2 linked regions of the Rhodospirillum rubrum ATCC 11170 genome follow. The protein of the gene in region 1 interacts with the protein of each later gene in a pairwise test. Links are inferred from orthologs where the notes say so. Each region holds a gene or a part of one and is shown on either strand. Other genes may lie near its edges.

Region 1 (9,970 bases):
ACCGACCGCGAGGATCCCCATCTGACCACCACCATCGGGTCGACCGGCAGCGGCCATGGCCCCTGTCTGGCCGATCGCGCCCTACGCCGGGGGCGGCTGGCCGGCGAGGTGGCCGCTCTCGCCCCCTATCTGGCCGATGTCGCCGAACTGCTCAATCAGGCCCTTGATGACGGGCGCAAGGTGCTGATCGAAGGCACCAACGGTTTTTTGCTGTCGGTGCTTTACGGCACCTATCCGCATACGGTGGGCAAGGATTCGACGGCGGCGACCATCGCCGCCGATGTCGGCCTGGGGCCAACCCGCATCAATAGGGTGGTTCTGGCCTTCAAGGCCTTTCCCACCCGGGTCGGCGGCGGACCCTTTCCCACCGAATTGCCCCGCGCCGAGATCGAGGCGCGCGGCTTCCTTGAACAGGGCACGGTGACCGGCCGGCCGCGCCGGGTTGGCACCTTCGATTTCGCCGCCGCGGGGCGCGCCGCCCGCATCAACGCCCCGACCGATATCGCCCTGACCTTCCTTGATCGCATCGATCCCGAGTGTCGCGGCCGGCCGTTTGATCGCCTGAGCCGCGCCGCCCGCGCCTTCATCGACCAGGTCGAAGACGCCTGCCGCGCCCCGGTGACGCTGATCGGCACCGGTCCCGATACCTTCGATATCCTGGACCGGCGGGGCGAACGGTGATCGGGCGCTATCGCCGGGCCGAGATGGCCGCTGTTTGGGAGCGCGAAAGCCGCTATTGGCTGTGGCTGGAGATCGAAACCGCCGTGCTGGACGCCCAGGCGGCCCTGGGCGTGGTGCCGGCCGAGGCCGCCCTGGCCGTCCGCCGCGCCCGCATCGACAGCGCGGCGATCGACCGGCTGGAAGCCACCCTGCGCCACGAGGTGATCGCCTTCCTGACCCATATCGCCGACCAGATGGGCGAGGAGGGGCGCTATCTCCATTACGGCCTGACCTCGTCGGATATCCTTGATACGGCGCTAGCCTTGCAACTAACCCGGGCCGGCGCGATCCTTGAGGACGGGTTGGCGCGGATGATCGCCGCCCTGGAGGACCAGGTCCGCCGCCACCGCCGCACGCCCTGCCTGGGGCGGACCCATGGCATGGCCGCCGAGCCCACCACCTTCGGCTTGAAACTGGCTGGCCATCTTGCCGAATTCCAGCGGGCGCGGACGCGGCTGGCCTGGGCCTTGCGGGAAATCGCCGTATGCAAGATCGCCGGCGCCGTCGGCACTTATGCCACCGTCGATCCGAAGGTCGAGGCGCAAGTCGCCGCGCAGTTCGGGCTGGCGGTGGAAACGGCGGCCACCCAGGTGGTGCCGCGCGATCGCCACGCGGTTTTCTTCGCCGTCCTTGCCGTCATCGCCGGCGCCGTCGAGCGGCTGGCCACCGAGATCCGTAATCTGCAGCGCATCGAGATCGGCGAGGTCGAGGAGCCCTTTCCCAGCGGCCAGAAGGGATCCTCGGCCATGCCCCATAAGCGCAATCCGCTGTTTTGCGAAACACTCTGCGGCTTGGCCCGCGTGGTGCGCGCCGGCGTCGTCCCGGCGCTTGAAAACATGGTGCTGTGGCATGAGCGCGATATGAGCCATTCCTCGGTCGAACGGGTGGTGGCGCCCGATACCACCCTTGTCCTTGATTACGCCCTGCACAGTCTGGCCGCGATCGTGGAGGGCCTGACCGTCCATCCCGAGCGCATGGCCGAGAATCTGGCGCGCTATGGCCAAAGCTGCTGGTCGCAAAAGGCCCTGCTCGTTTTGGTGGGCGCCGGCATGAGCCGCGAGGCCGCCTATCGGTTGGTCCAGGGCCACGCCCTGGCGGCGGCGACGGGCGGCGCCTCGTTCCTGGAGCGGCTGCTTGCCGATCCCGAGCTGCCCCAGGCGATAACCCCCGACACCCTGGCCGGGCTTGATGACCCGCTGGCCTTCCTCGATCACGCCGCTATCGCCATCGACCGCGCCCTGGGGGGAGAGGAAGGTTAGGCCGTGGACTCATTACGGCTGACACCAAATCCGCGGGGCGACGAGTTTAATGGCTGCAAGGACATTGAGCGGGTCTTTGTCGTAACGAGTGGCAATACCCCGGAACTGTTTCTCTGCGGCCAGGGCGCGAATGGCGTTGCTGTCATAACCCTTGTCGGCGAGGTAGCAGGTGGTCGGCGGGCCGTAGCGCTCGGGGATCTCCGCCCACGGCGATCCGGTGCGAAAGCGCCACAGAATTCCATTGAGGACCCGCCGGTCATCGATGCGCGGACCCCCGCGCGGCTTGTTCGGCAGCAAAGGCTCGATCACAGACCATTCGTATTCCGTATAGAGGCGCGAAGGGGCCGCTCTGTTCCCTGTGGGACAGATCAGCCTTTGTCGCGACCGTTCAGGAGTCCCAGATAGGCGCAGAACATGTCAGCCAGCGCATCGGCGTAAGCGGAGATTTCGGCGGGGGTGCGGGGCGCGCTCGAAAACTGCTTTCCCACGGAGGCCAGCGTCATGGTGATCAGATCGCCAGCCAAAGCCCGCGTGGACTCGGCGGCCTCCGGCAGCGCCTCGCGGAGAAACGTCTGGACCATGCGCTGTGCCGCCTCACGCGTTTGCCGCGCTTCGGGCGCATCACGATAAAGGGGGGCGGCATCGCTGAGCGCAAGGCGCGTCGCTGCCTCCTCACATTCCGAACGAATGAAAGCGTGAACCAGGGTACGCAGTCGCTCGGGCGGCGGTTTCTCCGCATTCCCCAGAGTGGTGTGCAGCATCTCGGATGTCTGCCGCCATTCGTCGCTCTGAAGGCGGAAGAGGATCGCCGCCTTGTTAGGGAAATACTGATAGAGCGATCCGACGCTGACTCCCGCTTTCTCGGCCACCCGGGCGGTGGTGAAACGATGAGCGCCGTCCCTGGTCAAAACCTGAGCCGCCGCCTCCAGGATGGCGGCAACCAGATCGTTTGAGCGGGCCTGACGGGGCTGTTTTCGCTGAGTAATCAGAGGTTTTCGATGATCGGTCATGGGGGTTGGCCAATGCGAATCGGAAACATGACGATTTAGTCGTATTTTTGATCCGGCGCAAGGATGCGTCGACCCTGGATCGGAGATCGACATGAACAATACCCTGACCACCCTCCCGCTTGCCCCTCTGTTGGAGCGCTTGTTCGAAGATGCGGCAGCGACGTCGCCGCTCGCCGATCCGGCTCTGGCAAACGTTTCCGCCGAAGAACTGGCGCGATTAATGCGAAGCAGGACCGACTATGCCGACTTCTACTCCCGGCTGAAGAATGCCCCCCTCGCCGTGTCGAAAGAGACCGGTCGGTTGCTGTACATCCTGGCGCGAAGCTGCGGGGCACGCAGCATCGTCGAGTTCGGCACCTCATTCGGCCTGTCGACCATGCATCTGGCCGCAGCGTTGCGTGACAATGGCGGCGGTCATCTGATCACCACTGAGTTTGAACCCTCCAAGGCGGCGCGGGCACAGGATAATCTGATCGCGGGCGGAGTGGCCGATCTGGTCGAGATCCGCGAAGGTGATGCGCTACGGACCCTGGCCGAGGGTCTGCCCGAGCGCATCGACCTGTTGTTTCTGGATGGTGCCAAAGCCCTCTATCCCGACATCCTGCGCTTGGTGGGAGGCCGTCTGCGGCCGGGGGCGATTATTGTCGCCGATAACGCCGATCACAGCCCAGACTATCTCTCCCTCGTGCGTGCTCCCGACCAGGGCTATGTGTCCACATCGATCGGAGCAGAAATCGAACTGTCTCAGCGGATCGGTTGAAACTGAATACCGTGCGATGACGGCACTGCGCGATCCCGCGCGATCGTGTCCCCGTCCGCCGGACGGAACACCTAGGCGATCTTCAGGATTTTGTGGACCTGGACGCATAGGCGATAGCCAAAGCGCAGGGCCGAGGCCGCCGCTTCGGCCAAGTTATCGTCTTCGCCCCGGCCGGGCCGCGCGGGTGTTCCATGGTCGTCGCGCGGCATGACGAACACCGGTACCCCGGGGGGCGGGCGGAACAGGCGTTCGGCCCGCCCGGGGTGCTGGGTGGACAGGGCGGGCAAGCCATCGGTGGGATCGGTTTCACCGGCGGCGATCACATATTTGAAGGCGTCGATCCTGGGCACCAACTGGGGATCGAGGGTGCGGGTCTTCGGACTGCAAACGATGCTGAGGCCGGGGCCGAAGGGCAGGTCGCGCCATAGCGTGCCATTGGTCTCGATCTGCACGCGCAGGCCCCGAGCCAGCAGGGCGCGGACCAGCGGGCCGACCTCCTGGCGCAGCGGCTCGCCGCCGGTCAGCACCACCAGATCACAAACCCGGGGACGGCGGCTGTCGATCACGGCCAGAAGCTCGGGCAAGGGTGGTTTCCAGGCCGAGGATTCGAAATCCGTGTCACACCACGCGCAGCGCAGATTGCAGCCGGCGGTGCGGACGAAGACGCTGGGTTGGCCGGAAAACGGCCCTTCGCCCTGCAAGGTGTAGAAAACTTCCTGGATCCACAGGCTTTCACCATCGCCGGGGTCGGGGCCGCGCGCAGGGTTCCGGCCGAACATGCTCAGGCCTCCTCCTCGACGAACAGCCTCGCGTAATCGGGGGGCGGGGCGGGGGCGCGGTCCAGGGCATGGGGGCGGCTTTCCGCCCGCCCGGCTTCGCTGACGCGGATGAAGCGGGCCTTGTCCTGAAGTTCGGCGATGCTCAGGGCGCCGCCATAGCTGACGCCCGAGCGTATCCCCCCGGCAAGCTGACCGATCAGCCGGGCCAGCGGACCCGAGGCCTCGAAGGTCGATTCCACCCCTTCGGCGACATAGGCGTCGAGATCCTCGGCGTTGATCTTCTCGCCGCGCAGGCGTTTGCGGGTCAGTCCGACGCCGAGGGTGACGAAGCCGGTGGTCGCCTTGCAGCGCCGCCCCTGGTGGTCGATGAAGACGGCGGCGCTTTCATCGGTTCCGGCCAGCAGGCTGCCCAGCATCACCGAGGCGGCGCCGACGGCCAGGGCCTTGACGATATCGCCCGAGAAGCGGATGCCGCCATCGGCGATCACCGGCACGTTCCGGGCGCGGGCGACGCCGACGCAATCGGCGATCGCCGTCATCTGCGGCACCCCGGCCCCGGCCACCCGCCGGGTGGTGCAGATGCCGCCCGGACCGATGCCGACCTTGATGGCATCGGCCCCGGCGGCGATCAGATCGGCCGTGCCCTCGGCGGTGGCAACATTGCCGCCGATGACATCAATTTGCGGATGGCGGCTTTTCAGCGCGGCGATGGTATCGAGGGCGTAATCGGCATGGCCATGGGCGATATCGACGACCAGGGCGTCGCAGCCCGCCGCCACCAAGCGGTCGGCGCGCTCCAGATCCTCGGGCTTGGCGCCGACGGCGGCGGCGGCGATTAGGGCGCCCCCGTCATCGACGGTTGCCCGCGCCGCGTCTTCGCCATCGACGGGCGCCGCCTTGACCAGGGCGACCTGACGTTCCTGATCCTCGATGGCGCACATGCGGTGAAGAACGCCCAGCCCGCCCAAGCGGCCCAGGGCGATCGCCATCGGCGCTTGCGTGCACCACGGCACATTGGCCGAGACCAGCGGCAAGGCCAAGGCGATGCGCCGGGAGAAGCGGCTGGCAAGGGTGATATCGGCGCGGCTGCGCGCCCGGGTCCGCCCGGGAACCAGCAGCACGTCGTCGAAGCTGAGGCCGCTGCGCAATCCCTCGATCATCGCGCTCACCCCGCCGCCCGTGACCGCGCCCCGACATAGCGCACCGGATCCTCCAGGCCGTTCTCGGCGAAGCCCTTCAAGCGCAGCAGGCAGGAATCACAGGTGCCGCAGGCCTCACCCTCGGCCGAGGGGTCGTAACAGCTGTGGGTGAGCGCGTAATCGACCCCCAGATCAAGGCCGCGCCGGATGATCTGGCCTTTGGTCAGGGCGATCAACGGCGTGTGGATCGTCAGAACCCCCGTTCCCTCGACGCCGCGTTTGGTCGCCAGATTGGCCATGGTCTGGAAGGCGCTGATATATTCGGGCCGGCAATCGGGATAGCCGCTGTAATCGAGGGCATTGACGCCGATGAACACGTCGTTGGCCTCCAGCACCTCGGCCCAGGCGAGGGCGAAGGACAAGAACACGGTGTTGCGGGCGGGCACATAGGTGACGGGGATGCCCGCGCCCATGGTTTCCAGCGACCGCTGCTTGGGAACGCCGATGCTGTCGGTCAGGGCCGAGCCGCCGAACTGGCGGAGATCGATGGTGGCGATGACATGGCGCTCCACCGCGAAGGCCTGGGTGACCCGGCGGGCGGCCTCGAGTTCCACGGCATGGCGCTGGCCGTAGCTGAAGCTAAGCGCGTTGACCGTGAAGCCCTCGGCCTGGGCGATGGCCAGGGTGGTGGTGGAATCAAGGCCACCGCTGACCAAGACGATGGCGCGGCGCTGCGTTGGGGAGTGGGGCATGGGGGGACTCCTTGGCGACAGAGAACGGAGGGAATTACGGAGCGTGGGAGGCGAGGGGGGAGGGCGGATAAAGCCGGGCGAGCAATTGGGTCAGGCTGTCGGCGACAAGGTCGGGGGCGGGAAGGATGATATCGGCGAAACGGGCGCCGTTGCCGGTGCGCACCATCGCCGTTCGCATTCCCAGGCGGGCGCCGGCCAGGATGTCATCGGGGGAATCGCCGACCATCAGGCAGTGTTCGGGATCGACGCCAAGGTGGGCGACGGCGCGCTCGACGAGCATCTGCTTGACCGGTACCGGCGAGGTGCTGGCGGGCAGATCGCCCAGGTCATCGGCCGTCCAGACGGCGCAAAAGGCGTCAAGCACGCCTTCACGGGCGAGCAAGGCGCGGGTGGCCGCGCTTCCCACCCAGGCGCTGACCAGGATAAGGCGCAGGCCATCGGCCCGGGCCCGGCGCAATCCCTGGGCGACGCCGGGGAAAAGCAGGCCGTGATCCATGTGGCGGCGCGGAATGTCATCGACGATGTCTAGGACCCGCTGGGTGCCGATCCACAGCTCGCCGGCGATGATCCGCTCCCAGGTTTCATAGCGCAGCAGGTCGGCCGCGCTTGGCGCCTCAAGGCCGGCGCGCTGATAAAGGCCGTTCATGAAGGCGAGGTACATGGCGCTGAAGTCGAGCGTCGTCCCGTCGCGATCAAGGATCATCGCCGCCAGCCCGTTCATCGTCCCGCCTCCCCCGAGCCGTCAAGCGTGGCGGCGACCACCGGCAGGCCCCTCTCGGCCGAGGGCGGTTCCCAGGGGAACAGCACCCAGTCATCGACGGTGATCGCCCAATGGTCGGGCGGTTCGGCGCAGGCGCGGTTGCGCGCCAGAACGGCGCTGATGATCCGTCGCGGCCGGACCGGGGCGAGGGCGGCGGCGACGGCGCGCAGGGTGCCGCCATCGCCGGCGATATCGTCGCAGACCACCACCACCTGGTCGGCATACAGCTCAAGGCCGGGGGCGACCCAGGCGATAGCGGGAGCCCCCCGGTGGGCGAACGGTCCGGCGGTCTGGTTGCGGATCACCGAAACGATGCCAAACCGCGGGGCGGCGAAGCGGTTGGCCAGGGCGGTGGCCAGCACCAGCCCGCCGCGCGCGATGCCCAGGATGGCGTCGGGCGTGGTCCCGGTCCGCCGCAGATCGGCTTCGAGACCGTCGATCCCGGCGCCGATTTGATCCCATCCCAAGGCGATCAACCGCCGCCGCGCCCATAACTCGCGATCGCCTGCCATATCGCCTCCCTTGCCGGACGATCTTCGCCCTAAAGAGCAATCTAAGATACGTAAATTTACCTAAGACAACCAATCAGGGAATACAATGGGAGGTGGCTTTTTTTAACAAAAATCGGCATGGGCGTTTTCCCGAGGCTTTGGCGTCGGGTCGGTCGCGAGCGGGGGGACGCAGAGGAAGGGACGCGCGTTTTTCAGCGCCGGTTCCCCACGGCCGGCTCGCCGGCCGCCGGGATGATCTCGATGGTCGCCGTCATGCCTGCCGCCAGTGCGACATCAAGAGGCACCTGATCGACGTGGATGCGGACCGGGATGCGCTGGGCGAGACGCACCCAGGAAAAGGTCGCCGCCACAGTGGGCAGGCCGAGAGGGCCGGGCGCGTCGTTGCCGTTCTCGATACCGTGACCGATGCTTTCGACATGGCCCGACACCGGCCGATCAAAGCCCATCAGCCTGATCCGCGCCGGACTGCCGACGCGGATTTGTCCGATCTTGGTCTCCTCAAAATAGCCGGTGATCCAGAATCGGGCGGCGTCGAGGACGGCGACCGTCGTCACGCCGGCTGTCGTGTAGTCGCCGGGCCGCAGCCGCAGATTGATCACATAGCCATCGACCGGCGAGCGCACGGTCGCGCGGGCGAGGTCGAGTTTGGCCAGATCGAGGGTGGCCAGCGCGGCCTGATAGGCGGCGCTGGCCACCGCCGCCGCTCCGCCCGCTTGCTGGACGGCTTCTTGTGATACAACATCGCGGAGTTGACCGTGCCGCCGCGCCGTCGCTTGACGAACGAGCATATCCTGGCGCTTTGCTTCGAGGTCGGCCTCCGCCACCGCCACCGCGAGCCGCAGCCGCTCGGGGTCGATCCCATAGAGAATGTCCCCGCGATGGACATATTGATTATCCCGAATGGGTACGGCGCTGACGGTGCCGGAGACTTCCGGGGCGATCCGCACGACATCGGCGCTCACCCGCCCGTCGCGTGTCCAGGGAGTCCGCTCGGAGCGGCTCCAGGCTTCCCACGCGATGAGGGTGGCGCCGGCGACGAGGCAAAGCGTCAGGGCATAGCGGCCGAGCAGGGAGAGAACAGGCTTCAAGGTCATAGTCCGATCGATGACAACTGCCGCACGAGCAGAGCGTAAATGAGGGCGAAGGTGGCGATCTCGACGAGCGGCCGCGACACGAAGAGGCGGGTAAGGCCGGCGACGGAGAGGAGGCGGATCACCGCGATGGTGGCGACGAGGGCGATGAGCGCGAGCCCCAGCAGCCCGGGAACAAGGACGCCGCCAAGAGTGAGATCAACGATCATGGGGTGGGAGTCCCGTCCGCCGTGTTGCTAGATCCGAGCGCGAATCGCAGGTCGAGGAGCAGATCGAGCACCCGCAAGCGGGTCTTGATCGCGCTGCCCGCGACCCTCGTCGTCACCGTGTCGATGCGCCGATCAAACTCGAGGGGATCGACCGGTCCCCTCGGGGCTTTGGCGCTGAAGCCTGCGGCGATCGCGCAAAGAAGGTCGTTCACTTCGTTGCCCACTTCGCCCTTGAGCTGCGGGATCGTCTTGCGCAGCTGACCAACGGCGTGCCCGAGGCGCAGATGGCGCAGCGTATCGTCGAGGAGGTCCCAATGGGTGTTCCGGGAGGCGCGCACTCTGGGCAGGAGCAGCGCCGTCCGATCGATCATCAGGCTCGTCCAGTGCGCTTCGTTGGGCGCCCCCCCGAGCGCCCGTCGGCTGACGTCCCTCCGACTTAAGTGAAGCAGCCGGGTGATCGCCGCATCGACTGGTATGGTCTGGAACAGGGACATGCTCACCATGCCGAATCCGATCGCCATAAAGACGGCGATGACGGTGTTGAGGGAGGCGGCGAAGTCGCCGGCATAGGCGGTGCCCAGGCCCGAGAGGATCGGAATGGTGAGGGTGATGCCAAGCGCCAGGAAGGTCGTTGGGGGACGGGCTTGCAGAGAGCCCGCGAACAGGAACGCCGGGGCGAGCACCGCGACAAGAACGGCGAAGTCCGTGACTTGGGGAAGGATGACGAAGTTGTAGGCGAGGCTGATCGCCACCCCATAGATCAAGCCGACCATATACTTGAGGACGTTGGGGACTGGCGCGTCGACATTGCCAAACAGGGTGCAGCATACGCCGAAAATCGAGACGGCCGTTCCGCCCTCCGGCCAGGCCGACCAGATCCAGAAGGCGCAACCGATCAGGATGCCAACGATGGCGCCCAAGGCGGCCCGGCCGGCCATCCAGGGATCACGATGATAGACATAGCCCTTCGCCCGCCGGG
Region 2 (10,095 bases), 860 kb from region 1 along the record:
CTCTTCGAGGAGCTTGCTCAGTTCGGCGGCCTCGAGGACCGTCAGGGCGGAAAGCTCGTCGACGAGCTTAGCCAAATCAGCCATTTATCGTAACTCCGTTAAAAAAGGCTCAGACTTCCGTATGGATAACGAGGGTCCGCGATCAGGCGGCCTCTTCCTTCGTGGCATACGCGTTGAAAACCCGGGCAAGCTGGGCCGCGGGCGCCTGGGTGACGCCAGCGATCCGGGTAGCCGGGGTGGTGATCATGCCGATCAGGCGGCCACGCAGCTCGTCGAGCGACGGCAGCTTGGCAAGCGCTTCAATGCCCTGTTTGTCCAGGACATTGCCCTGCATGGCGCCACCAAGGATAACGAGCTTCTCGTTCTTCTTGGCGAATTCCACACAGACCTTGGCCGGCGCCACGGGATCCTTGGAGATCGCGATGGCGGTCGGGCCGGTAAACAGGTCGGCAAGACCTTCGAACGGCGTATCCGCGAGGGCAAGGCGCGTGATCCGGTTCTTGGTGACACGGAACGAGGCACCCGCTGCGCGCATCCCTTTCCGAAGCTGCTCCAGCTCCGCGACCGTCATGCCCTTATAATGGGTGACGACGCAGGCCGAGGCCTCTCCGAACAGGGAATTGAGCTCGGATACCAGCTCCTTTTTCTCTTCCCGGTTCACGGTGTTCTCCGCTTCCTGGCCTCTCCCGCATCGGTTTCCCGACCGGCGAGGCTGGTTGCCCTCATGATCCCAGGCGACGATCCGGCGGGGGAACACCCGTTCCCCTCCCCCGTCGCCTGGGGGTGGACCTGCCCCGGAAGTCGAACCCTTTCTAACCGGGACGTGCCAGGGCACGGCGCCGGAGGAAAGTGTTTTCCTTCCCGTCTGCGCAGGCGGGATCCCCCTTTAAGCTCCCGGGCCGGCAAGCCGGTCGAAAGCGCCTACGGTCTCGGACAGGTTTGGGCGAACCATCGGGGTTTCCCCTTCTGGCCCGCCCTCTCCCGCATCCGAAAGAGCGGATGCGAAAATCTTAACGCGGCAATCCCGGAGATCAGGCGGCGCCCGAAATCGTCCCGAGATTGACCTTGAGGCCGGGGCCCATGGTCGAGCTCAACGACACCTTCTTGAGGTAAGTGCCCTTGGCGCCCGTGGGCTTGGCCTTGTTGATGGCGTCGACGAAGGCGCGCACGTTATCAACGAGCTTCTCTTCGGTGAACGACGCGCGACCGACGCCGGCATGAACAATGCCGGACTTCTCGACGCGGAACTGCACCTGACCGGCCTTGGCGGCCTTGACCGCGGTGGCGACGTCCATGGTGACGGTGCCCAGCTTCGGGTTCGGCATCAGGCCGCGCGGGCCCAGGACCTTACCGAGGCGACCGACGACGCCCATCATGTCGGGCGTGGCGATGCAGCGATCGAAATCGATGGTGCCGTTCTGAATGTCGGCGGCCAGTTCGTCGGCCCCGACCAGATCGGCGCCGGCGGCCTTGGCTTCCTCGGCCTTGGCGCCCTTGGCGAACACGGCGACGCGCATGGTCTTACCGGTGCCGTGGGGCAGCTCGACGACGCCACGGACCATCTGGTCGGCGTGACGGGGATCGACGCCCAGGTTCATCGCCACTTCGATGCTCTCATCGAACTTGGCGGTGGCCCGCTCACGGATCAAATGCACGGCCTGGGGCAAGTCATAAAATGCCTCGCGGTCGATACCCTCGTGGGCCGCCTTCAGTCGCTTTCCAACCTTCGCCATGGTCTTACTCCACCACCTGCAGGCCCATGGAACGGGCGGAACCGACCACCATCTGAACCGCCGCCTCGATGGTCGGGGAGTTCAGGTCGGGCATCTTCTTCTCGGCGATGTCACGCACCTGCTCCATGGTGACCGTTCCGGCCGAGCCCTTGCCCGGCGTGGTCGAGCCCTTGCCGATGCCAGCCGCCTTCTTGAGGAAGTACGTCATCGGCGGAGTCTTGGTGATGTAAGTGAAGGTCCGGTCGCCGTAAGCGGTGATCACCACCGGAATCGGCATGCCGGGCTCCAAGCCCTGCGTGGCGGCGTTGAACGCCTTGCAGAACTCCATGATATTCAGGCCACGCTGACCAAGCGCCGGGCCGATCGGGGGCGAAGGATTGGCCTTCCCCGCCGGGACCTGCAGCTTGATGTAGCCGATGATCTTTTTTGCCATGATAACCTCGGTCCTTGACGTTTAGAGGTGCCCGAAGGCCGTGGTACGGCGCCCCAAGGACTTTAAGGGGCGGGCCTCCCACGTTGCGCCATCGCCGCCGCGCGCCTCCCGGGGAAGCGCCGCGACCAATGGGGCGTGTCCGAAGGTCCGTTCAGACCTTCTCCACCTGGGAATATTCCAGTTCCACCGGCGTCGAGCGCCCGAAGATGGAAACCGAGACCTTGAGCCGGGCCTTCTCCTCGTCGACGTCCTCGACCATGCCGTTGAAGCTGGTGAAGGGACCATCGCAGACGCGGACCTGTTCGCCGACGTCGAAGGTGATGGAAGGCTTGGGCCGCTCGATGCCCTCTTGCACCTGATGCAAGATGCGCTCGGCCTCGCGGTCGCTGATCGGCGAGGGGCGGCCGCGACCGCCCAGAAAACCGGTGACCTTGGCGGTGTTCTTCACCAGATGCCAAGTCTCGTCCGAAAGGTCCATCTTGACCAGGACATAGCCCGGGAAGAACTTGCGCTCGGCGTTCACCTTGGCGCCGCGACGGACCTCGACGATTTCCTCGGTCGGGACCAGAACTTCCTCGATCCGCGAGTCCATGCCTTTCTGGATCGCCTGTTCCCGAATGGACTGGGCGACCTTGTTTTCAAAACCGGAATAGACATGGATGACGTACCAGCGGGCGGTCACGCGCTCAACCTCCCAAACCAAAGATGAACTGAACGCCCTCGGCCAGGATCCAGTCGACCAACAGGAAAAACACAGCCGCCAGCGAGGCCATGATGAAAACCATGACCGTCGAGATGACGGTTTCCTTGCGCGACGGCCAGGTCACCTTGCCGATTTCCTGGCGGACCTGGCGGACGAATTGACCTGGGTTGGTCCTCGGCATCCTGACCTTCCAAACTGCGGGACTTCGCCGGATCGGCGATTGTTCCGAAAAGGGCCTGCCCTTGGCAAGCCGTGGCGCCGAAGGACGGCACCGGACGGAGATCACGACAGGCGATCTCCGGCGGAATTCACGGGCGGCACGTCACGGCCGTTGGCAGGGGTGACAGGACTTGAACCCGTAACCCCCGGTTTTGGAGACCGGTGCTCTACCAGTTGAGCTACACCCCTCCAGCGGCCGGAAAACCCGGATGGATCATCCGGGTGGTCCATTCCAAAGGCGCGAGGCGCCTTGGGAACATCGAAAGTGCCACCACTTCCGAAACCAACACGGGGACGATGAGCGCCCCCGAAACCCTAAAGAAGCCAAAGGACTTCCACACGCTACCAGGGCCAGGCCCCGATAAAAAACCCCCGGACGGTCTTGGCCGGGAGAGCTGGGTCATATACCTGTTCGGCACAAGGAGATCAAGGACTTTCTTGATCCATCCGCTAGCCGCGCCCGGTTGCCCAGCCCCAAGGCACGCGCCATCCAGCCAGACCCGACAAGGACTGGCTGGATGGCTTAGGCGTCTTACTGAACGATGCTGGCGACGACGCCGGCACCGACGGTACGGCCACCCTCGCGGATAGCGAACCGCAGACCCTCGTCCATGGCAATCGGCGCGATCAGCTGTACCGTCATGCCGATGTTGTCACCGGGCATAACCATCTCGGTGCCTTCCGGCAGCTCGATCGTCCCGGTCACGTCGGTCGTGCGGAAATAGAACTGCGGACGATAGTTGGAGAAGAACGGCGTGTGACGGCCACCCTCTTCCTTCGTCAGGATATAGGCCTCGCACTTGAACTTGGTGTGCGGGGTGATCGAACCCGGCTTGGCCAGAACCTGACCGCGCTCGACGTCATCACGCTTGGTGCCGCGCAGCAGCGCGCCGATGTTGTCGCCGGCCTCGCCCTGATCAAGCAGCTTGCGGAACATCTCGACGCCGGTGCAGGTCGTCTTCTGGGTGTCGCGGATACCGATGATCTCGATTTCCTCGCCAACCTTGACGATGCCGCGCTCGACGCGACCGGTCACCACCGTACCACGACCCGAGATCGAGAACACGTCTTCGATCGGCATCAGGAACGGCTTGTCCTTCGGGCGCTCGGGCTGCGGAATGTAATCGTCCACCGCCTTCATCAGCTCGAGGATGGCATCGTGACCAAGCTTCTGGTCGCTGTCTTCCAGAGCGGCCAGAGCCGAGCCCTTGATGATGGGAATGTCATCGCCGGGGAAGTCGTAGCTCGTCAGCAACTCGCGGACCTCAAGCTCGACCAGCTCAAGCAGCTCCTCGTCGTCGACCATGTCGCACTTGTTCAGGAACACCACCAGGGCCGGAACGCCGACCTGACGGGCCAGAAGAATGTGCTCGCGGGTCTGCGGCATCGGGCCGTCGGCGGCCGAAACCACCAGGATCGCCCCGTCCATCTGCGCCGCGCCGGTGATCATGTTCTTCACATAGTCGGCGTGGCCCGGGCAGTCGACGTGGGCGTAGTGACGCGCTTCCGTCTCGTACTCAACGTGCGCCGTCGAAATCGTGATGCCGCGCGCACGCTCTTCCGGCGCCTTGTCGATCTGGTCGTAGGCCTGGAACGTCGCCCCGCCCGCTTCGGCCAGAACCTTCGTGATCGCAGCCGTCAGCGACGTCTTGCCATGGTCAACGTGACCAATCGTTCCGACGTTGCAATGGGGCTTCGTCCGCGCAAACTTTTCTTTCGACATCTTCGATCCCGTACCTTCTATGGTTGCGGTTGCCCGACCCGACCGAACGGCTTCTGAGAGGGCGGCGTTAAACGTAGGGGCCTTGGAACGGAATGGAGCGGGTGATGGGAATCGAACCCACACAACCAGCTTGGAAGGCTGGGGCTCTACCATTGAGCTACACCCGCAGGCGCGCCACCGGGGGACGGAGCGGTTGGTGGAGGGGGCTGGATTCGAACCAGCGTAGGGTTACCCCGCCGGATTTACAGTCCGGTGCCTTTAACCACTCGACCACCCCTCCGCAAGACCCGTTAATCCGGCCCCCGGCGGCGGAGGACATGAAATATGGAAACAGCCTCGCGGTGTCAATGATAAAGTGGTGTCCGATGTTCTTTCTTTGCAGACAGGGGGCTTGCGATGGGGCACCTTCCCCACCCTTTTCCCCTCCCCGCGACCCGGAGCCCGCCATGACCCGCCCGCCGCGCCGCCCATCCCGCGCCCCCTCTTCGACCGAGTCCTCCGCGGCGCCGGCCGGTCGTCCCCTCCCCCGCCCCGCCGCCGGTGCCGGCTCCACCGCCCGCCCGCCCCGTCCGCCCGCGCCGCGCGGCGAAGCCGATGGGGCCTCGCGCCGCCCCGAGCCCGCCGCCCGCGGCAAGCGCCCTGGAGGGCGCGGCGATGGCGGTCTGTGGCTGTTTGGTCGCCACGCCGTGGAGGCCGCCCTGCAGAACCCCGAGCGCAAAGCCCTGCGTTTGCTCGCCCTCGCCGGCGCCGCCGAGGGGCTGCCCAAGGGCGGGCCGACGGTCGAGCCCGCCGACCGCGAGGCGATCGAAGCCGTGGTGCCGCCGGGCGCCGTCCACCAGGGTCTGGCCCTCAAGGTGGCGCCGCTGTCCCAGCCCACCGTCGAGGAGATCGCCCGCATCCCCGGTCCCTCGGTGGTCGCCATCCTCGATCAGGTGTCCGACCCCCATAACATCGGCGCCGTCCTGCGCTCGGCCGCCGCCTTCGGCATCCGCGCCGTCGTCGTCCAGGACCGCCATTCGCCCGAGGAAACCGGCACCCTGGCCAAATCGGCCAGCGGCACCCTGGAACGCGTGCCGCTGGTCCGCGCCATCAACCTGTCCCAGGCCCTTGATACCTTCAAGGAGCACGGCTTCTGGTGCGCCGGCCTCGACGCCTCGGCCGAGACCACCCTGGCCGAGGCCGCCCTGCCCGAGCGTTGCGTCGTCGTGCTGGGCAGCGAGGGCGCCGGCCTGCGCCGGTTGGTGCGCGATCACTGCGATCTGCTGGTCAAACTGGCGATGGATAGCGGCGTTGAAAGCCTGAATGTGTCCAACGCCGCCGCCGTGACCTTCTACGAACTCAGCGGTCGCGGCCTGCGCCCCTGATCACCCCCTTGCCCGCCCACGCCCTTTGCGTTTATGAAGGGCGCAGGCGGGCATGACGCCGGATTAGCTCAGTTGGTAGAGCACCTGATTTGTAATCAGGGGGTCACGGGTTCGAATCCTGTATCCGGCACCAGATAAGAAAAAGGACGGTGTCTTGAAAAGCGCCGTCCTTTTTTACATCCTAAGGCGGTGGCAACCACGCCCGGACCGGTCCCTGAAGGCGTGAGAAACAAGGGATAGCCTCGATTGATGGGTCTCCTATGAGCTTGATCGCCAATGAGCAGACCAAACTGACGGCGACCGCACTTAATACCGCCGCCTCGTCTTGTTTCGCCCTGGGTGTTCTGGCTCCTATCGCCGCCGTCTTCTACAACGCGGGGGGAGATGTCCATGTACCCCTTGCGGTCCTGGTCCTTGGGGCCATTCTATGGATCGGGGCGGCGCTCGCCCTCCATTTGTCGGCGCGCCTCGTGCTGAAAGGGCTGAAGTCATGACCAACACTCAGCTTTTCGCCTTTGTGGTTCTTCCCGTGATCGTCGCCTTGCTCGGATGGGGGGCCGCCCTTTGGCATGAACGGTGGGCGAAACGGCACTGAAGAAAACCGCATAAGAGAAAATCCTTTAACGCGGAGACTTTTCTTAAGAGTCGATTAGACAGAGCGGTAGCAGGAAAATCCTGGGTCCCTTTTCCGTTCGCCGCCCTGGCGATCCTTAGAGGAGCGCAAGGGGCGGTCTTGACATCGCCAGGGCTCAGGGCGATTTTTTGTCCATGAGCACCACCACCTTCGACCGCCTGACTTACCTTGAGACCCTGAAAGCTTCGGGTATTCCCGAGGATCAGGCGCTAGCCCATACCGTGGCGCTTGAGGCGGCCTTGCATGAGTCGGTGGTGACACAGACCGGACTGCAAAGAGAAGTCGCGCCGATCCACACGGATATGGCCGTCTTGAAATGGATGGTTGGCTTCAATCTCGCGGCCACGGTCGGGATTGTTCTGATTCTGCTGCGCCACTGACTCCCGGTGGTGCCGTCCGGTCCGCGCCGCCCCCTCTCCGCCGTGCTTTCGCCCCTGCGCTCCGCCGCCCGTCGCGGAGTCACCCTGATGGAAATGGCCGTGGCCTTGGCCTTGCTCGGGGTGATGGCCGGGGGCGGGCTGGCCGCCGTCGGCGCGCTGCGGGCGCGCACGGCCGATCTGCGCACCGCCCTGGCCTTCGACCGGGTCGAAGCGGCCCTGACCCGCATCGTTCTGACCAATGGCGCCCTGCCCTGCCCGGCGGCCCGCGAGGGCGGCGACGGTCGGCAAGATGGCGCCTGGTGCCGCAAGATCGGTCTTGTCCCCTGGGCGTCGCTGGGCCTTGCCGGCGCCGATGCCGTGGACGGCTGGGGAGCGCGCCTGTCCTATGCCATCGATCCCGCCTTCGCCGCCCCTGCTTTGGGCGGACGCTCGTGGGCTGGCGATTATCCGCCTCTTGATTGCGCGCCGGCCGCTCAGGCCTTCGCCCGGGCGGCCGGCACCCTGGCGCTCAATCCGCCGGCCGCGGCGCCGCCGCTTCCCCATGCCACACCGGCTTTCGTGCTGATCAGCCACGGCCCGAATCGCTTCGGCGCCATCCTGGCCGATGGCAGGGCCTTTCCCGGCCAACCGCACGGCGACTCGCTGGCCGAACGCGTCAATGCCGGGCTAACCCCCTCGCCGGGCCCCATCCCCGCCCCCTGGGTAAGCGCCGATCCGGGCGATCCCGCCGGCCCCAACGGCCAGCGCTTCGACGACCGCCTGCGCTGGCGCCCCTGGATGGTGTTGATGATGGAAGCCGGCTGCCGCCCCGATGGTCCGGGGGCGTTTTAAGGGGCGGCGGGCGCGCCAAGAAAGCCGCGCAGGATATCGACGAAGGCCTCGGGCTTTTCCGAATGCAGCCAATGGCCGGCGCCCTTGAGGGTGGCCAGACGATAGCCCGGAAACAGCCGCTCAAAGGCCGGCCGCTCCGCCTCGCCGACATAATCCGACAGGGCGCCGCGCACCACCAGGGTGCGCCCGCTGAAAGTCCGATCGGCGGGAAAGGCCGGAAAGCCGGCCAGGGTGGCCATTTCACGGCGCAGACCTTCGAGGTTCAAGCGCCAACGCAAGCCGCCCGCCGGGTCCTCAACGATATTTTGCGCCAGAAAACGCCGGATGCCCGGGGAAGGGATGCTGTCGGCAAGCAGGGCCTCGACCTGGGAGCGGCGGGCGAGTCCGGCCAGCGGCACGGCCAGCATGGCCTCGGCGAAGGCGTCCAGGCCCGGCCGATAGGCCACCGGGGCGATATCGGCCACCACCAGGGCGCCAACCCGCCCGGGGTGAAGCAGGGCCAGGGTCATCGCCACCTTGCCGCCCATGCTATGGCCCACCACCACCGGGGCGGGGCCGTCGCCGATCTCGCGCTCGATATAGGCCGCCACATCGCCGGCCATCAGCGGGTAATCCAGGGCCTCGGTCCAGGGCGACTCGCCGTGATTGCGCAGATCAAGCGCATGGACCCGATAGCGATCGCCCAGCCGGCGGGCGATTCCCGCCCAATTGCGCGCCGATCCGAACAGGCCGTGGAGCACCACCAGCGGCGGCCCCTCTCCCAGGCATTGGGCGGCGAGATCCACGGTCATCGGCGTCTATTTTTTGCCGGTTTTCCGGGTCTGGCCGCCATAGCAGCCATCGCGGGCGCAGACCTTGAGGGTGTTTTGCTTATTGACCCACAGGGCGGTGACGGCGCCAAGCTGGCGATCGGTCATCGGCAGGGCGCGGGCGGCGCGGTCGGCCTTGTTCCAGATCCAGGCGTTGCACACCCCGCGCACATTGATCGGGGCGCAGGCCTCGCGTCCGGCCCGCTCAAGCGCCGGGGGGTCGTTGACGTGGGGACACACCACCAGGGCGATCGCCCCATAAACGCCGACCGTGTCGCATTTCTCGGCCGCCCAGGCGGCGCCCGGCATCAGAAGCGGAGCGCCGATCAACGCCGCGAGCACCAAAACCTTACGAATCATCAAAACACCTCGGATTGCGTTTCACCCACCCGGTTTCACCCCGTGATAGCCGGGCGAGCGTGGCGTGGGTCGTCGATGGTCCATCACCCGGTCGGCAAGGAACCATATTTCCAGCCCCTTCGCAAACGCCTTCCGCAGCCCGCCTCCCCGGGCCCGACTCCCCGGAAACCCATGGATTTCCGGGGTGCGCCACCGGCTACCGCGCCCGAGGGGGCGGCCCTGGAGGTTAGCGGGGAGAGGAAACGACGGGCGGCAGGGGGCGGGCCCGCCCCTCGGCATCCAGGGCGACGAAAACGAAGACGCCTTCGGTCACCTTGATCTTGGCGCCGCCGTCCTGCCGGCAGACCCAGGCCTGCACATCCAGGGTCAAACTGGTGCGGCCGCGCTTGATGATCTCGGTATAGCAGGTCACCTCGTCGCCGACTTTCACCGGCAGATGGAACGAGAAGCCGTTCACCGCCACCGTCACCACCCGGCCGCCGGCCGCCTTGCGGGCGTGGGTTCCCCCGGCCAGATCCATCTGCGCCATCAGCCAGCCGCCGAAAATATCGCCCGAAGGGTTGGTATCGGCGGGCATGGCGATGGTGCGGATCGACACCGTGCCGCGCGGTTCGTCGCCAGCCTCCACCCCGGGGTCGACTTGGCAAGCGCCAGTGGTGGCGTCATCGGTACAACTCATGAACGGCGAACTCCTGAAAAATCGAAAAAAGCCGGGGTCGGATGACCGGCGCCGGAACGCTTTATCACCGGGGCATCGAACGGGAGGCCCTTGCCGTTGGAAGCGGCCTGATTATAGTGGCGCCATGTCCGACCTATTCCAAGACGCGGCGGCGGCCCAACCGGCCGACGCCTATACCGCCCGCAGCATCGAAGTGCTGGAAGGGCTTGAACCGGTGCGTCGGCGCC

The links.
Region 2: the proteins of queC (region 1) and tuf interact in binary tests that used the Escherichia coli proteins (3 or more experiments, as listed by UniProt). The link is inferred for Rhodospirillum rubrum ATCC 11170 from one-to-one orthologs.

Annotation. Positions count from the first base shown.
Region 1 is NC_007643.1:2,262,094-2,272,063, reverse strand. Bases 4,557-7,354 are described here. They hold queC (7-cyano-7-deazaguanine synthase QueC), read right to left. Parts: upstream 6,420-7,354; coding sequence 5,694-6,419; downstream 4,557-5,693. Other genes in these bases: RRU_RS10135 (phosphoribosyltransferase domain-containing protein), read right to left, coding at 7,137-7,354; RRU_RS10140 (HAD family hydrolase), read right to left, coding at 6,454-7,140; RRU_RS10150 (IMP dehydrogenase), read right to left, coding at 4,557-5,688. Outside these bases: RRU_RS10180 (adenylosuccinate synthetase), read left to right, coding at 1-681; purB (adenylosuccinate lyase), read left to right, coding at 678-1,979; RRU_RS10170 (transposase), read right to left, coding at 1,992-2,348; RRU_RS10165 (TetR family transcriptional regulator), read right to left, coding at 2,348-3,082; RRU_RS10160 (O-methyltransferase), read left to right, coding at 3,081-3,749; RRU_RS10155 (7-carboxy-7-deazaguanine synthase QueE), read right to left, coding at 3,821-4,528; more of RRU_RS10150, read right to left, coding at 4,531-4,556; more of RRU_RS10135, read right to left, coding at 7,355-7,691; RRU_RS10130 (efflux RND transporter periplasmic adaptor subunit), read right to left, coding at 7,883-8,785; RRU_RS10125 (DUF1656 domain-containing protein), read right to left, coding at 8,782-8,991; RRU_RS10120 (FUSC family protein), read right to left, coding at 8,988-9,970. UniProt on the Escherichia coli protein: Catalyzes the ATP-dependent conversion of 7-carboxy-7-deazaguanine (CDG) to 7-cyano-7-deazaguanine (preQ(0)).
Region 2 is NC_007643.1:3,121,984-3,132,078, forward strand. The notes cover bases 2,717-5,639. They hold tuf (elongation factor Tu), read right to left. Parts: upstream 4,812-5,639; coding sequence 3,621-4,811; downstream 2,717-3,620. Other genes in these bases: nusG (transcription termination/antitermination protein NusG), read right to left, coding at 2,717-2,848; secE (preprotein translocase subunit SecE), read right to left, coding at 2,853-3,050; rlmB (23S rRNA (guanosine(2251)-2'-O)-methyltransferase RlmB), read left to right, coding at 5,258-5,639. Also shown: rplL (50S ribosomal protein L7/L12), read right to left, coding at 1-84; rplJ (50S ribosomal protein L10), read right to left, coding at 143-661; rplA (50S ribosomal protein L1), read right to left, coding at 1,032-1,733; rplK (50S ribosomal protein L11), read right to left, coding at 1,738-2,166; more of nusG, read right to left, coding at 2,318-2,716; more of rlmB, read left to right, coding at 5,640-6,175; RRU_RS13980 (hypothetical protein), read left to right, coding at 6,436-6,669; RRU_RS13985 (hypothetical protein), read left to right, coding at 6,944-7,189; RRU_RS13990 (type II secretion system protein), read left to right, coding at 7,232-8,020; RRU_RS13995 (alpha/beta fold hydrolase), read right to left, coding at 8,017-8,811; RRU_RS14000 (hypothetical protein), read right to left, coding at 8,818-9,189; RRU_RS14005 (acyl-CoA thioesterase), read right to left, coding at 9,416-9,868; parE (DNA topoisomerase IV subunit B), read left to right, coding at 9,993-10,095. UniProt on the Escherichia coli protein: GTP hydrolase that promotes the GTP-dependent binding of aminoacyl-tRNA to the A-site of ribosomes during protein biosynthesis. May play an important regulatory role in cell growth and in the bacterial response to nutrient deprivation.